3 regions of the Streptomyces sp. AHU1 genome follow, and region 1 is predicted to be linked to each of the others. Evidence: riboswitches for the same ligand, from Rfam matches in the RefSeq annotation. Region 1 holds a riboswitch; each other region holds the start of a gene.
The links. A riboswitch is a leader RNA that binds a small molecule or an ion and turns the genes downstream of it on or off. The one in region 1 is predicted to bind thiamine pyrophosphate.
Positions count from the first base shown of each region.

Region 2: linked by a shared signal. The riboswitch ahead of thiO (glycine oxidase ThiO) and the one ahead of ACICHK_RS35890 (purine-cytosine permease family protein) in region 1 are both predicted to bind thiamine pyrophosphate.
Region 3: linked by a shared signal. The riboswitch ahead of thiC (phosphomethylpyrimidine synthase ThiC) and the one ahead of ACICHK_RS35890 (purine-cytosine permease family protein) in region 1 are both predicted to bind thiamine pyrophosphate.

Region 1 covers NZ_CP174283.1:8,135,859-8,141,046, forward strand. The annotation lists gene thiD (bifunctional hydroxymethylpyrimidine kinase/phosphomethylpyrimidine kinase) at 1-544, opposite strand, end outside; gene ACICHK_RS35890 (purine-cytosine permease family protein) at 612-2,012, opposite strand; TPP riboswitch at 2,004-2,097, opposite strand; gene ACICHK_RS35895 (alpha/beta fold hydrolase) at 2,291-3,124, shown strand; gene ACICHK_RS35900 (phospholipase) at 3,275-4,642, shown strand; gene ACICHK_RS35905 (hypothetical protein) at 4,783-5,188, shown strand, end outside.
Region 2 covers NZ_CP174283.1:2,694,838-2,700,025, forward strand. The annotation lists gene thiE (thiamine phosphate synthase) at 1-288, opposite strand, end outside; gene ACICHK_RS12260 (Rv2175c family DNA-binding protein) at 379-750, opposite strand; gene ACICHK_RS12265 (NAD(P)/FAD-dependent oxidoreductase) at 816-1,979, opposite strand; gene ACICHK_RS12270 (hypothetical protein) at 2,087-2,464, opposite strand; TPP riboswitch at 2,516-2,628, shown strand; gene thiO (glycine oxidase ThiO) at 2,626-3,792, shown strand; gene thiS (sulfur carrier protein ThiS) at 3,789-3,989, shown strand; gene ACICHK_RS12285 (thiazole synthase) at 3,994-4,788, shown strand; gene pknB (Stk1 family PASTA domain-containing Ser/Thr kinase) at 5,181-5,188, shown strand, end outside.
Region 3 covers NZ_CP174283.1:4,491,770-4,496,957, reverse strand. The annotation lists gene ACICHK_RS20065 (SsgA family sporulation/cell division regulator) at 1-127, shown strand, start outside; gene ACICHK_RS20060 (YibE/F family protein) at 209-1,702, opposite strand; TPP riboswitch at 1,774-1,930, shown strand; gene thiC (phosphomethylpyrimidine synthase ThiC) at 1,923-3,743, shown strand; gene ACICHK_RS20050 (VOC family protein) at 3,800-4,195, opposite strand; gene ACICHK_RS20045 (LysR family transcriptional regulator) at 4,380-5,188, shown strand, end outside.

The DNA.
Region 1 (5,188 bases):
CGCCGGGCAGATGGCCGCCCTTCACCAGCACCCAGCGGGGACCGAACGCGAGCAGCAGCCCGGCGGCCCGGCGCATGCCCGTCTCGCCGTCCACCTTCACCCCGGTGAGCTGGGCGACCTCGTCGAGGTTCGGGGTGGCCACGGTCGCCCGCGGCAGCAGCAGGGTCCGTACGGCGTCCAGCGCGTCGTCGGCCAGCAGCCGGCCCCCGTGCTTGGAGACGCTCACCGGGTCCACGACGACCGGGGCGCCCACGTCGGACAGCAACTCGGCGACGGTGGCGACCAGTCCGGGCGAGGAGAGCATCCCCGTCTTCACGGCCTGGACGCCGATGTCGTCGACCACACTGCGGTACTGGGCCCGCACCGCCTCCTCGGACAGCTCCCAGGCCCCCTGCACGCCCACGGAGTTCTGCGCGGTCACGGCGGTGAGCACGCTCATCCCGTGGGCGCCCAGCGCGAGCATGGTCTTCAGGTCGGCCTGGATCCCTGCGCCTCCGCCGGAATCGGATCCGGCGATCGTCAGGACACGGGGCGGTACGGTCATGAGGGGTTCCTCTCGGGTACGGCTTCGGGCCGGGGCCCGCGACCGGCGGATCGACGGGCGGCGGCCCTCAGGCGCGGCGGCGCAGCCGCAGCGGGGCGTAGAGGGCGAGGGCGACGAGGAACGCCACGTAGTAGGAGAGATCGGCGCCGTGCAGCGCGTCGGCCACCGGACCGACGTACAGGCTCGTGTCCATGAACGGCACGGCCGCGCCGAACGCCGCGACGAAGGCCACCAGCGACGGCCGTCCGGAGCGCGGACGTGCCGTCTCGGCGGAGACGTCGACCGGGGCGCCCGCGCGCTCCCGCCCCCAGGCGATCCAGTCGACGACGACGATCGCGACGAACCCGGGGATCCAACAGCCCACGAACAGCAGCACGTTCTGGAAGCGCGCCGTGGTGTCGGCGGCGTGCATCCACAGCACCAGCGGGAAGCCGAGCGCGGCGGCCAGGGCGGCCGCCACCGGGCGCGGTATCCGGACCCCCAGGGTCTGCAGGGCCAGCGAACCGCTGTAGTCGTTCATCGCGTTGCTGCACACCGCGGCGAGCGCCACGGCCAGCAGCCCGAACGCGCCCGCGGCGCCGCCGCCCAGCAGCGTGTCCACGCCCGCCGCCGTCTGGTCGGTCAGCACCGACGCGCCCCACAGCCCGAGGACCTGCACCGCGACGAAGGACGCGACGAGCCCGAGCAGGGTGCACCAGAACATCCGGGGGCGGGACGTCGTGCGCGGCAGGTAGCGGCTGAAGTCACCGGCGTACGGCGCCCAGGACAGCGACAGGCTCAGCGCGATGGTGCTGGTGAGCACGAACGCCCCCGCGCGGTCGGCGCCGGTCGCGGACCCGGTCGTCGCGGGGTGGACCCCGTCGAGCATCCGCCAGGCGATCACCGCGAAGGCCACGGCGAGCACGAACGTCATGACGATCTGCAGACGGTGGATCGCTTCGTAGCCGAGCACGCCCAGGGCCCCCTGGGCCGCCATCATCACCAGCACGCCGAGCCAGAACGGCCAGCCGCACAGCCGCGCCAGCGCGTCCCCGCCGAACAGGCCGATCAACGCGTCCCAGGCGACCGAGGACAGCCACTGGAGCATCCCGGGCAGCACCACCGAGCGGCCGAACGCGAGCCGCGCGAGCGGGAGTTGACCGGTGCCGGTGAGGCCGCCCCAGGTGCTGAGATAGGCGGTGGGCAGTGCGCCGAGCACGGTTCCGAGGACCACCGCCGCGAGAGCGGTGGTGAAGTCCAGGCCCAGCGCGATGCCGATGGTGCCGGTGAACACGCCCGTCATCGTCAGGTTCGGGGCGAACCACACGGTGAACAGGCGCCCGGCCCCGCCGTACCGGTTGGTCTCGGGGACCGGCTCGATGCCGTGCCCCTCCACCCGCAGGTCGCCGGGTGCGGCGGGCATCCGTCCGTCGAAGACGGCGGGCCGGCTGTCGGCGGGCAGCCCGCCGGGAACATGCGCCAATGGCATGGAAGACATCCCTCCGCCAGTACGAACTGGTTCAGGTTCGACGGGTGTGATCTCAGCCCTCGGACGGGCACCCCGTGTCCGGTACGACGCACACCCTAACCGCTCCCGGGGACCGGCCGGGAGCGGGTCCCGCCGCCGGAACCCGTGCCCGGCCCCCGGCCGGACCGTTTCACAGCGCGGCGGGTGCCGCCCCTCGGTACTGTCGGAAGTGATCGCCGCTCGCTCTTTGCCCCCGGGTTCCCGGACCCCGGCGGCCGGGCGGAAGGAGGCAGGGTGCCGTGACCGTGATCTCCCTGAAGTCCGCGCAGGTGCGGGAAGGACTCGCCCTCCCGTACGCCGACGCCGGCTACCCCGGTGGCACACCGGTCGTCTTCGTGCACGGTCTGGCCGACTCCTGGTGGTCCTTCGAACCCCTCCTGAGGCGCCTTCCGGCGTCCCTGCACGGTTACGCGCCCACTCAGCGCGGGCACGGCGACGCCGGCCGGCCCCCGGAGGGCTACACCCCCGACGACTTCGCCGCGGACCTGGTGGCCTTCTTGGACGTGGTCGGCATCTCCCGGGCCGTCCTGGTCGGGGCGTCCAGCGGCGGCGTACCGGCGCGCATCGTCGCCGGCAGCCACCCCGACCGCATCGCGGGTCTGGTGCTGCTCGGCGTCCCCGGCACCCTCGCGGACAAACCGGCTGTCACCAGGGTGGTGAAGGCCGTGGAAACCCTGTCCGATCCCGTGCCCCGCGCGTTCGTCGAGGACTTCCTGGCCGGCACGGTGGCCCGCCCGATCGCCCGGGGCTTCGTCGAGACCATGATCGAGGAGAACCTCAAACTCCCCGCGTACGTCTGGAAGGACACCGTCCGCGGTCTCCTCGACACCGATCTGCGCGCGACCCTCGCGGGCATCCTGGTGCCCACCCTCGTCGTCTGGGGCGAACAGGACGAGTTCCTGCCCCGTGAGGACCAGCGGACCATCCTGGACGCCGTCCACGGCGCCGACTTCCTCGCCTATCCGGGGACCGGTCACTGCGTCCACTGGGAACAGCCCGAACGTGTGGTCGCCGACCTCACCGCGTTCGTCACGCGGATCGAGCACCCCGGGACGCGGTACGGCGCCGTCTGACCCCGCCCGGCGGGTGAACGGCGCTTCCACCGAAGCGAGTCGGACGGAATCCCCCGATTCCCGCGGTTGACGTGATCCCTGCCGCGATGCCTCCGGCCACCCGCCTTCGCATGGCATGCTCATGCTTCCCACAGGAAGGGAACACGTGCCATGAGACCGAGCCGACGCTCCCTGTTCGCCGCCACCGCCGTACTGGGATCCGCTCTTGCCGTCCCCGCACCCGCCGAAGCCGCCGAAGTCCCCGCCACCGGGGCCTATTACGTCCAGAGCGCCGTCACCGGACTGAACGCCGCCGACAGCGCGGGCGCGATCGTCCAGCACAACCCCAAGGGCAACGAGGACCACCAGCAGTGGACCCTGCGCCAGAACGGCTCCTCGTTCGTGCTCGAGAGCGCCGACACGGCGGGCAGTTGTCTGGGCCGCTCGGGCGACCAGGCCCGGACCGTCGCCTGTACGAGCGCGGACGCCGCGTGGGAGGTGACACCGAGCGGCACCGAACAGTACGCGCTCAAAAACCCCGGAACGAACAGGTACTTGACCGTCGCCGACAAATCCGCGGGCTCCAACTACCCGGCCCAGCTGGCGATCGGCTCGCCCGGCGCCCTCGCCTCCTGGTACCTCACCCCGGTCGTGCCCGCGACCCGGCCGATGCCGCCCCAGGACCAGCGAACCCTGGACCAGGTCACGTTCCTCACCGCCCACAACGCCTACGCGAACGGCGTGGACGGCGGATTCGCCCCGCCCTTCGTCAACTTCTTCCCGAATCAGAACCGCGGCATCAACCAGCAACTCGCGGACGGTGTACGGGGCTTCATGCTCGACCTGCACCAGACGCCCGACGGTGCGATCCTCTGCCACAACAGCTGCACCCTCGTCAGCAGGCCGGTCGCGCTCTGGGTCGACCTCCAGCGCATGGTCGACTTCCTGAAGCAGCACCCCGACCAGTTCGTCACCGTCTTCCTGGAGGACTACGTCGACCCGGGTGTCCTGCGCTCCGAACTCGCCCGCGTGAACGGCCTGTCCGACGTCCTCTACCGTCCCGACCGGACCGGCGTGCGCGAGAACGGCTGGCCGAAGCTCGCCGACCTGACCGCCGCCGGACAGCGCCTGCTCGTCTTCACCGACCACAGCCGTGCGTCCGACGAGTCCGCCGGACTGACCCGGGACAGCTTCGGCGTCATGTACCAGCGTGAGTGGACGGTCGAGAACTACTGGTCCATGGGTTCGGGGCTCGGCTCCTCCGACTGGTCCTGCTACAGCCGCTGGTACGGCGCGGACACGAACGTGCCGCTCACCCGCACCGAGCCGGGCTTCCGCCCCCTCTTCGTCATGAACCACTTCCGCGACGCCACCATCGCCGGGACCGTCGGCACGGACAACACCAAACTCGCCGACCGGGCCCGCCGCTTCTGCGAGCCGGCCGCCCGCAAGAAGCCCAACTACCTCGCCGTCGACCGCTACGACCTGGGCGACCCCGCCTCCGCGGTGAACACCCTGAACACGTACGTGTATCCGTAACCGGACGGGACCGCGAGCCCCGCCCGGCCGTTCCCCCTCGGGTGCGACCGGGCGGGGCTCACGTGCGTGCCGGGACGCCGAGGGCGCGTGTCGGTGCCGTACGGCAGGATCCCCGTCCACAGACGTGGGAGGGGATCGCCATGGGGATCGGATACAAGACGTCCTGGCTGGCCGTGCCGGGTGCCGGCAGCGGGGAGGTCGCCGACGCGCTCGGGTTGGCCGGACGGGTGGCGATGGACTGGGAGGCGGGGACCGAAGCGGCGTACACGCGGGGCGTCTTCGTGGCGTCCCCCGTGGACGGCTGGACCCTGGCGCACGGCCGGATCCACCTCGACGACGGGCGCGACGGCGACGGCCCCGCCATCCTGTCCTGGCTCGGGACGCTCGGCGGGCGCTTCGGCGACCTCCAGTACTTCAGCACCGACCGCATCGGCGAGCACCACGCCTGGGCGAGAGTGGAGGCCGGCCGAGTCGTCCGGGCCTACTGCTACGACGGCTGCACCGGCGACGTGCCCATGCGGCTCGGCGAGCCCACCGGGATCGAGC
Region 2 (5,188 bases), 5.4 Mb from region 1:
GCCCAGGTGCAGGACGTCGGCACGGGCGGCGTGGGCCACGTCGGCCCGGTCGTTGACCGCGAGGAGCTTGCCGTGCCGGGCGCAGGCGTCCGCGAAGACCTGGAGGTGCTCCAGCTCCTCCCCCGCCTCCATGCCCTTGTCGCGCAGCTGCACGATGTCGACGCCGCCCGCGAGGACCGCGTCGAGGAACTCGGGGAGGTCGCCCTGGCGTCTGCGGGCGTCCGTGCAGAGGTAGACACGGGCGTCGGCGAGGCGGCCCCGCGCGGTCGTGGCGGCGGTCTCGGGCATGCGTGGGTCCCCCGTTGTCGGTGCGCGGGGAGCTCGGCGGCCGGGATCCTCCCGCCGCCGGGCTCCCCGCGCCGGACGGTCTCGATCAGGTCAGACGGCGAGCGCCTGGGCGCGGCGCTTCACCTCCGTGCCGCGATTCTCGCTCAGTGCCTGCGCGGGGGTGCCGGGCAGGGTCGGGTCGGGGGTGAAGAGCCATTCGAGGGCCTCTTCGTCGGAGAAACCGTCGTCCCTCAGGAGCGTCAGGGTGCCGACCAGGCCCTTGACGACCTTCTGCTCGGCCACGTCGATGAAGTCGGCGGGGACGTGCAGCGCGCGGTTCTCACCACGGCGTACGGCGATCAGCTGGCCCTCCTTGACCAGCTGCCGGACGCGCGTCACCTCGACGCCGAGCTGTTCGGCGATGTCGGGGAGGGTGAGCCAGGCGGGGACGAGAGCATCGGTCTTTGCGTCAATCTCGGTCACGGGACAAGCCTGCCATCCCGGACCGACAGCCGGAAGCCGAGGGCGTCCGACCCGGGGTGACGGGATCAGGCCGTGGCGCCCTTCAGCGGTCTCGACGGGTCCGCGAGCAGCGCCGGATCCATCGTGGCGCCCGCCTCGATCAGCCGGCGCCCCTGGGCGAGGTCCCTCGGGCGGCCCACCGCCAGGAGGGCGACGAGCCGCGCCTCGCGCAGCCAGCACACCGACCAGGAGGCGCCCGAGGGGTCCCCGCGCCACAGCAGGGTGTCGGCGGGCGTGTGGTGGCCGACGTACTGCACGAAACGGCCGAACTGCTCGGACCAGAAGTACGGCACGGGGTCGTAGGCGGCGGGCGTCTGGCCGACGATGTTCAGGGCGACCGTGCGCGGGCCCTGGAGGGCGTTGTCCCAGTGGTGGACGAGGAGGCGCTCCTCGTAGCGGCCCGAGGGGAACGAGGCGCAGTCGCCGACCGCGTAGACGTCCGGCAGGGAGGTGCGCAGGTGGTCGTCGGCGACGATCTCGCGGTGCGCGCCGAGTTCGATGCCGGAGCCGGCGATCCAGGCGGTCGCGGGCCGCGCGCCGATCCCGACGACCACGGCGTCGGCGGGCACCCGGGAGCCGTCGTCCAGGACCACCGCGCCGGGTTCGATCCGCTCCACGCGCGCGCCGGTGCGCAGCGAGGCCCCGCTGTCCGCGTACCAGGCGGTCATCGGGGCTGCCACCTCGGCGGGCAGCGCCCCGGCGAGCGGCCGGTCGGCGGCCTCGACGACGGTCACCGCGCAGCCCGCCTCGCGCGCCGCGGTGGCGAACTCTGCGCCGATCCAGCCCGCGCCGACCACCACGATGTCGTGCTGCCGGGCGAGGACGGGCCGCAGCCGGTCGGCGTCGTCCAGGGTGCGCAGCAGGTGCACCCCGGGCACGCCTTCGGCGCCGGGGAGCCGGATCGGTTCGGCTCCGGTGGCGACGACCAGGACGTCGTAGGGGACGGGTCCCGCGGCCGTGTCCAGTTCGTGGTCGCCGGGGCGCACGCCGAGCGCCTCGCTGCCCAGCCTGAGGTCGATGTCCAGGGCCTCGAAGTCGACGTCGAAGGCGGAGCCCTCGGCCTTGCCCAGCAGGACGGCCTTGGACAGCGGCGGCCGGTCGTAGGGCTGGTGCGGCTCCGCGCCGATCAGCGTGACGGTGCCGGTGAAGCCCTGTTCGCGCAGGGCGACGGCGGTCTGCACCCCGGCCATGCCCGCGCCCACCACGACGACCCGCCGTGCCGCGGGCTCTCGCTCCTGAGACTGTGCCTGCGTCTGATCGCTCACCTGATCACCATAGACACGTGACAATCCGTCAGTCAGCGGACGTGCTCGGTGACCTGTTCCACACCACCGGTCCTGGACGGTTCCTCGACCACGCTCGTCCCCTCGCCCGGCTGCGACTCCCAGGTCCAGGTCTCCTCCAGCCGCACCCGCCCGTCGGGCAGTTCCACGACGAGGGACACGCAGTGGCCCGACGCGGTGGTCCCGTCACCTCTGAGCTGCACGTACCGGAAGTCGAGGCGGTCGCCCTCGCGGGTGCCCACGAGGTGTCCGCGGACGATGTCGCCGCCCGCGTAGTCGGCCCAGACCACCCCGTCCTCCTCGTGGTAGGCGAACCGGGTGCCGGTGCCCACCTGGCCGGGGGCCTGGTCGGCGACGGGGGCGAGGACGAGGCCGTCGAGCGGTCGCGCCATGGGCGAGGCTCCCTTACTGAGACGGACGGGGGCGGGCTAGGGTGGCCAACGTAAAGCACTCGCGGGAGCCCGGACGCACCGGGCTGAGAGGGAGGCTGGGCGGCCTCCGACCGTACGAACCTGATCCGGGTCATGCCGGCGAAGGGAGGGGCTGGACGCCCATGCCGTCTGCACGTTCGTCGGACGTCCTCGTCGTCGGGGGCGGGATCATCGGTCTGGTGACGGCCTGGCGGGCCGCGCAGCGCGGGTTCACCACCGCGCTCGTGGACCCCGAGCCGGGCGGCGGGGCCGCCCAGGTCGCGGCGGGGATGCTCGCCGCCGTCACCGAACTGCACTTCGGCGAGGAGACCCTGCTGGGTCTCAACCTCGCCTCCGCGCGCCGTTATCCGGACTTCGCCGCCGAGCTCACCGAGGCCACCGGCCAGGACCTCGGCTACCGCCGGAACGGCACGCTGGCCGTCGCGCTGGACGCCGACGATCGCGCCCACCTGCGGGAACTGCACGCGCTGCAGGTCCGGTCGGGGCTGGAGTCGCAGTGGCTGAGCGGTCGTGAGTGCCGCCGTCTGGAGCCGATGCTCGCGCCCGGCGTGCGCGGGGGGCTGCGGGTGGACGGCGACCACCAGATCGACCCGCGGCGCCTCGCCACGGCCCTGGTCACCGCGTGCGAGCGGGCCGGAGTGGTGGTGCACCGGACCTGGGCGGAGCGGCTGGGCGTCGTACGGGAGCGGGCGACCGGTGTCGTCACCGCGGACGGCACCGACCTCGCCGCGGACCGGGTGGTGCTCGCCGGGGGCAGCCTCAGCGGGCGTCTGGCGGGCGTCCCGGACGACGTCGTGCCGCCGGTGCGCCCGGTCAAGGGGCAGGTGCTGCGGCTGACCGTGCCGCGGCGGTACGCGCCCTTCCTGAACCGCACCGTGCGGGCCGTGGTGCGCGGCAGCCACGTCTACCTGGTGCCGCGCGAGAACGGCGAGCTCGTGGTGGGCGCGACCAGCGAGGAGCTGGGCTGGGACACCACCGTGACGGCGGGCGGCGTGTACGAACTGCTGCGCGACGCCCACGAGCTGGTCCCCGGGATCACGGAGCTGCCGCTCACCGAGACCCGCGCGGGGCTGCGTCCCTGCTCGCCCGACAACGCCCCGCTGCTCGGCCCGAGCGCGCTGGACGGGCTGCTGCTGGCCACCGGCCACCACCGCAACGGCGTGCTCCTGACGCCGGTGACCGGCGACGTGATGGCCCACGTCCTGACCACGGGCGAACTCCCCGCCGAGGCCCGCCCCTTCACCCCCCAGCGCTTCGGCGCCACGGCCCGCACGGAGCTGCCCGTATGAACATCGTCGTCAACGGGGAGCGGCGGCGGATCGCCGCGGGAACCGCTCTCGACGCGCTCGTCGCGGCCCTCACCCCGGCACCGTCCGGGGTGGCCGCCGCCCTGAACGAGACCGTCGTCCCGCGCGCGCAGTGGTCGTCCACCCCGCTCCGCGAGGGCGACCGCGTCGAAGTCCTCACCGCCGTCCAAGGAGGCTGAACCCATGGCAGACGATCCCTTCGTCCTCGGCGGTACGGCCTACGCGTCCCGGCTGATCATGGGGACGGGCGGCGCGCCCAGCCTGGACGTGCTGGAGCGCTCCCTGGTGGCGTCCGGCACGCAGCTGACGACGGTCGCGATGCGGCGCGTGGACGCGTCCGTGCACGGCTCGGTCCTGTCGGTGCTCGACAGGCTGGACATCCGCGTCCTGCCGAACACGGCCGGCTGCTACACCGCGGGCGAGGCCGTGCTGACGGCCCGTCTGGCGCGCGAGGCGCTGGGCACCGATCTGGTCAAGCTGGAGGTCATCGCCGACGAGCGCACCCTGCTGCCCGATCCGATCGAGCTGCTCGACGCGGCGGAGACGTTGGTCGACGACGGTTTCACCGTGCTGCCGTACACGAACGACGACCCGGTGCTGGCGCGGAAGCTGGAGGACGTCGGCTGCGCGGCGATCATGCCGCTCGGCTCGCCCATCGGCTCCGGGCTCGGCATCCGCAACCCGCACAACTTCGAGCTGATCGTCGAGCACGCGCGCGTGCCGGTGATCCTGGACGCGGGGGCGGGTACGGCGTCGGACGCCGCGCTCGCGATGGAGCTGGGATGCGCGGGGGTGATGCTCGCCTCGGCGGTGACGCGGGCGCAGGAGCCCGTGCTGATGGCGGAGGCCATGCGGCACGCGGTGGAGGCGGGGCGTCTGGCACGGCGTGCGGGGCGCATCCCGCGACGGCACTTCGCGACGGCGTCCTCCCCCGCGGAGGGCATGGCGGTGCTGGACCCCGAGCGTCCGGCGTTCTGAGAGCGTCCGGCGTTCCGAGAGCGTCCTGACCGCCGGTCCGCCGCCGTCGGTTTTCGGCCGGACGGGCGCGTCGGGCCGGACGCGGACGGGTCGGCCGCCGGCGGGCGCGGTGGGATGAAGTGTCCGTGCGCCCCCGGGCGCGCCCCCGTACGACGTGCGCTTCGTGTCGCGGGTCGGGCCGCGGACCGGTGGACGCCGTCGCCCGTGGACCGTTCCGCCGCCGTCGCGGGTTGTCGCGTTGTGGCCTTGCGGTGACGGACGGGGCCTGATCGGACATCTGTGCGACGAACGGACTCCCGTACCCGCGGTGCGCGTCACAGCTCGGCTGCAGTCGGGCCCCCGGATCGGCCGAACGGGGCGCCGTGACAGTGACGGCTCGTAGACTCACCTGCGTGGATAC
Region 3 (5,188 bases), 3.6 Mb from region 1:
CGTCGCGTTCCTCGACCGGACGGACCGGCTCGTGCCGCTCGGGCAGGAACGCTCCCTCGAGGGCTTCGACACGTCCCTCGACGCGGTGCTCGACCGCATCCTCACGGAGGAGCAGAGCGCGGGCTGAAGCCCCGCCCGCCCGGAGCGGAGTAACGCTTCCTCACTAGGGGCGCCACAGCAGGATGGTTTCAGCGTTTCGAGGAACGGCTCAGTGCTTGCGGCGACGGCCCCTGCCGCTCCGTGCAGGCGTCCTGGCAGCCGCGGGCTGCGCGGGGACGGCCACGCCGCCTTCGCGGTCCGCGGCGACCACGAGGGCGGCCAGCGCGGTCGTCACCGGTACGGCGGCGACCAGACCGATCGATCCGACCAGCGTGCGCACGATCTCCTCGGCGACCAGTTCGCTGTTGGCGACGGTGTCCACACTGCTCTGCGCGATCGAGAAGAGCAGCAGCAGCGGCAGCGCGGCGCCCGCGTAGGCCAGGACGAGCGTGTTGACGACGGACGCGATGTGATCGCGGCCGATACGGATGCCCGCGCGGTACAGGCCGCGCCAGCCCATCGTGGGGTTCGCCTCGTGCAGTTCCCAGACCGCGGACGTCTGCGTCACCGTCACGTCGTCCAGGACACCGAGCGAACCGATGATGACGCCGGCCAGCAACAGGCCGCTCATGTCGATGGACGGGTACAGACCGTGGATCAGGCCGGTGCTGTCGTCGGTGTTGCCGGTCAGCACGGCCCAGTCGATGAAGACCGAGCCGAGCAGGCCGATCAGCACCAGGGAGAGCAGGGTGCCGACCACCGCCACGGAGGTCCGGGCCGACAGGCCGTGGCACATGTAGAGAGCGATCAGCATGATCGCGCTGGATCCTACGACGGCCACGAGCAGCGGGTCGGAGCCCTGCAGGATCGCGGGCAGGATGAAGAAGTTGAGGATCAGGAAGCTGATGGCCAGGGCGACCAGCGCCATGACGCCGCGCATCCTGCCGATCACCACGACGACCACCGCGAAAATCACGGCGAGCAGCGTCAGGGGCAGTTTCCGGTTCGCGTCCGTGACCGAGTACTGGAGCTCCTTGGGGGCGGAGGGCTCGTACGCGACGACGACCTTCTCGCCCTGGTGCAGCTGCCGTGACTGATCTGGCTGAACGATCTCGGTGAACGTGCGGCCCTTGTCCTTTCCGGTGTCGATCCGGACCGTCGCCTTCTTGCATTCCCCCGCCGCCCGGCGCTGGGCGGCGGAATCCCCGGCGGCGGAGGCGCCGTCCGCCGGAGCCCCCGAGGAGGCGTTCACGGACTTGCAGTCCACCTGGTCGATCTTCGTGACCGTCGCCTGCTGGGTCTGCCGGTCGAAGCCGACACCGGTGCGCTCGTGGGCGGGCGCGCCGCCGGGCCACAGCACCACGAGACCCACCGCCACCGCGGCCGCGAAGGGGATCAGTACCGTGGCGATGACCTTGCGCAGCTGCTTGGAGACCGGCGCGGCGGGACCGTGGCTGTGGGAATGCCCGTGTCCGCTGCTCGCAGGCGTGCTGTGCCCCCGGCCGGGACCCGGACCGTGTTCGTCGTCGGAGCCCTGGTGGCCACCGCCCGGTCCGTGTTCATGCCTGTGCCCGGCGTCGGGACCGTGCCCATGGTGGCCGTCGGAGCCGGGACGGCGCGGTGGCTCGGACGGAGGGAACGGGTGCTGCCGGGTCGTTGTCACCGCCCGATCATCGCAAGAACGTCAAGGGCCCTCTGTTCACCGCGCCAGACATGACGCTAGCGTGGAGGCACCTTTGCACACGCGGGAGCTCGGAGCACCGGGCTGAGAGGGCGCTGACCTCCGTCTTCGCGATGTTTCACATGAAACATCGACGATCGGAAGCCGCTGCGTCGACCGCTGAACCTGTTACCGGGTAATGCCGGCGTAGGGAGTAGGTCTCATGACCGACAAGGATGTACGCACGCCTGCCTCCGGCCGGACGGACGGGGCTTCCCCGCCGTCCCCGGACGGCGGGGACAAGCAGTCCATCGGCTGGCACAAGGCATACATCGGGGGCACACGCCCCGATCTGCGGGTGCCGGTTCGCCAGGTGCACCTCACCAACGGGCAGTCCGTGACGTTGTACGACACCTCCGGCCCGTACACCGATCCGGCCGTCGACACCGATGTGCGCAGGGGGCTGGCGCCGCTGCGTGAGAGCTGGATCATCGCCCGGGGAGACACCGAGGAGTACGCGGGCCGTCCCGTCCGTCCCGAGGACGACGGGATCAAGCACACGTCCCCGCGCGGAGGGCTGCGCAATCTCGACGCGGTCTTCCCCGGCCGGCCGCGGCAGCCGCGCCGGGGGCGTCCCGGGCAGGCGGTCACCCAGCTCGCCTACGCGCGACGCGGTGAGATCACGCCCGAGATGGAGTTCGTGGCGGTCCGGGAGAACGTCGACCCCGAGGTCGTACGGGAGGAGATCGCCGCGGGCCGGGCTGTGCTGCCCGCGAACGTCAACCATCCGGAGATCGAGCCGATGATCATCGGCAAGCGGTTCCTGGTGAAGGTCAACGCCAACATCGGCAATTCCGCGGTCACTTCCTCCATCGAGGAGGAGGTGGAGAAGATGACCTGGGCGACCCGCTGGGGCGCCGACACGGTCATGGACCTGTCCACCGGCCGCAACATCCACACCACGCGTGAATGGGTGCTGCGCAACTCCCCCGTGCCTATCGGCACGGTGCCGCTCTATCAGGCCCTGGAGAAGGTCGACGGCCGTGCCGAGGAGCTGACCTGGGAGATCTACAAGGACACCGTCATCGAGCAGGCCGAGCAGGGCGTGGACTACATGACGGTCCACGCGGGCGTGCGCCTGGCGTACGTGCCGCTCACCGCGAACCGCAAGACCGGCATCGTCTCCCGCGGCGGCTCGATCATGGCGGCCTGGTGCCTCGCCCACCACAAGGAGTCGTTCCTGTACGAGAACTTCGAGGAACTCTGCGAGATCCTCGCCGCGTACGACGTGACCTATTCGCTCGGCGACGGGCTGCGGCCGGGTTCCATCGCGGACGCCAACGACGCCGCACAGTTCGCGGAGTTGAGGACGCTCGGGGAACTCAACGCGGTCGCGAAGCGTTTTCAGGTACAGACGATGATCGAAGGCCCGGGACACATCCCGATGCACAAGATCAAGGAGAACATCGACCTTCAGCAGGAGATCTGTGATGAAGCTCCGTTCTATACCCTCGGCCCGCTGACGACGGACGTCGCGCCGGCGTACGACCACATCACCTCCGGCATCGGTGCCGCGATGATCGCCTGGTGGGGCACGGCCATGCTCTGCTACGTCACGCCCAAGGAGCACTTGGGCCTGCCCGATCGTGACGATGTCAAGACCGGCGTCATCACCTACAAGATCGCCGCCCACGCAGCCGACCTCGCCAAGGGGCACCCAGGTGCGCAGGAATGGGATGACGCGCTCTCCGACGCCCGCTTCGAGTTCCGGTGGGAGGACCAGTTCAACCTGGCCCTCGATCCGGACACGGCGCGGGAGTTCCACGACCAGACGCTGCCGGCCGAGCCCGCCAAGACGGCCCACTTCTGCTCCATGTGCGGTCCGAAGTTCTGCTCGATGAAGATCAGCCAGAACATCAACGAGCGGTTCGGCGGCGAGGTGGCCGACGGCGCCTCCGCCGAGGAGATCTCCGAGGGCATGCTCCAGAAGTCCCGGGAGTTCGCGGAAGCGGGCAACCGCGTGTATCTGCCGTTGGCCGACTGATCCACCGCACGGGGGCGCGGTCCGGGGCGGACACCCGGACCGCGCCCCCGGCACGGTCACGACGTGACGTCCTGCGGGTACCAGCGCAGTTCGACGGTGTTGCCGTCCGGGTCCTGGACGTAGACCGAGATGGCGTCGCCCCGCGCGCCGTAGCGCTCCACGGGACCCTCGAGCACGGTGAAGGATCCCGAGGCGATGACCTGGTCCCAGTCCAGCGGCTCCACGGTGAGGCAGATGTGGTCGACGTTGGACCCCTCAGGGGCGTGGGCGACCAGGTCGATGATGGTCTCCGAGGTGACCCGCACCGACGGGAACGGGGCTTGGCCGCGCCGCCATTCGGCGACGCGTACGGGTTCCAGGCCGAGGAGTCCGGTGTAGAAGCCGAGGGACCGTTCGATGTCCTCGACGTTGAGGACCAAGTGGTCGAAGGCCTTCACGCGCACGGTGGTCATGTCGTCTCCAGGGCGACGGCGTGGCGGTGCCACGCGCTGAACAGGGCGGGGGATCTCGTCGGCACGGCCGGGTTCGGTTCCTCCCGCGGCCGGATGGACGCCTTCTACGATCCGCCTCGCGGCGGACGCCATCAAGACATGATTGCTGCACGACCGTTGAGCTAGATTTAACGACGGGGGTTTCATGCTGGAACGGCTGGAGATCGAGACGTTTCTGACGCTGGCCGAGGAACTGCACTTCGGCCGTACCGCCGCGCGGCTGCAGATCACGACCGGGCGGGTCAGCCAGGTGATCAAGGCACTGGAGCGCAGAGTCGGCGGTTTGCTGTTCGAACGCACCAGCCGTTCCGTGCGGCTCACCCCGATCGGCCGGAGGCTGGCGGACGATCTGGCGCCCTTGGTCGCGGGAATGGAAGAAGCGCTGCGCAGGGCGACCGACGCCGGCAAGGGGGTCACCGGAGAGCTGCGGGCCGCTTTCCTCGGTGAGTGGACGGCGCCCGCACTCCTCAGAGCGGTCGCACGGTTCGGCGAGCGGCACCCCGACTGCCGGGTCGACGTGCGGGAGGTACAGCTGTCCAACTCCCGGGCGAGTCTGCTGGACGGGTCGGTCGACGTGCTGCTCGCCTCGTTCCCCTTCGACGGAATGGCCTGCGGGCCCGCTCTGCTGCGGGAGGGACGGGTACTGGCCGTCGCGGCGGATCATCCGCTGGCCGGCGAGGAGCGGCTGTCCGTCGAGGTCCTCGCGGAACACCCTGTGGTGCAGTACCCACAGGTGACCTCGACGGGGTTCAAGCAGGACCGCACACCGGACCGCACCCCCTCGGGCCGACCCGTTCCGAAGGGCCCGGTCGGCGGCTCGTTCTCCGAGATGCTGACCCTGGTCGCCATGGGCCGGGGCGTCCTCCCGGTCGGTGAGCACTCGCGGCAGTACTACCCCCGGCCCGATGTCGCCTACGTACCCCTTCACGACGCGCAACCGATCGAACGGGGACT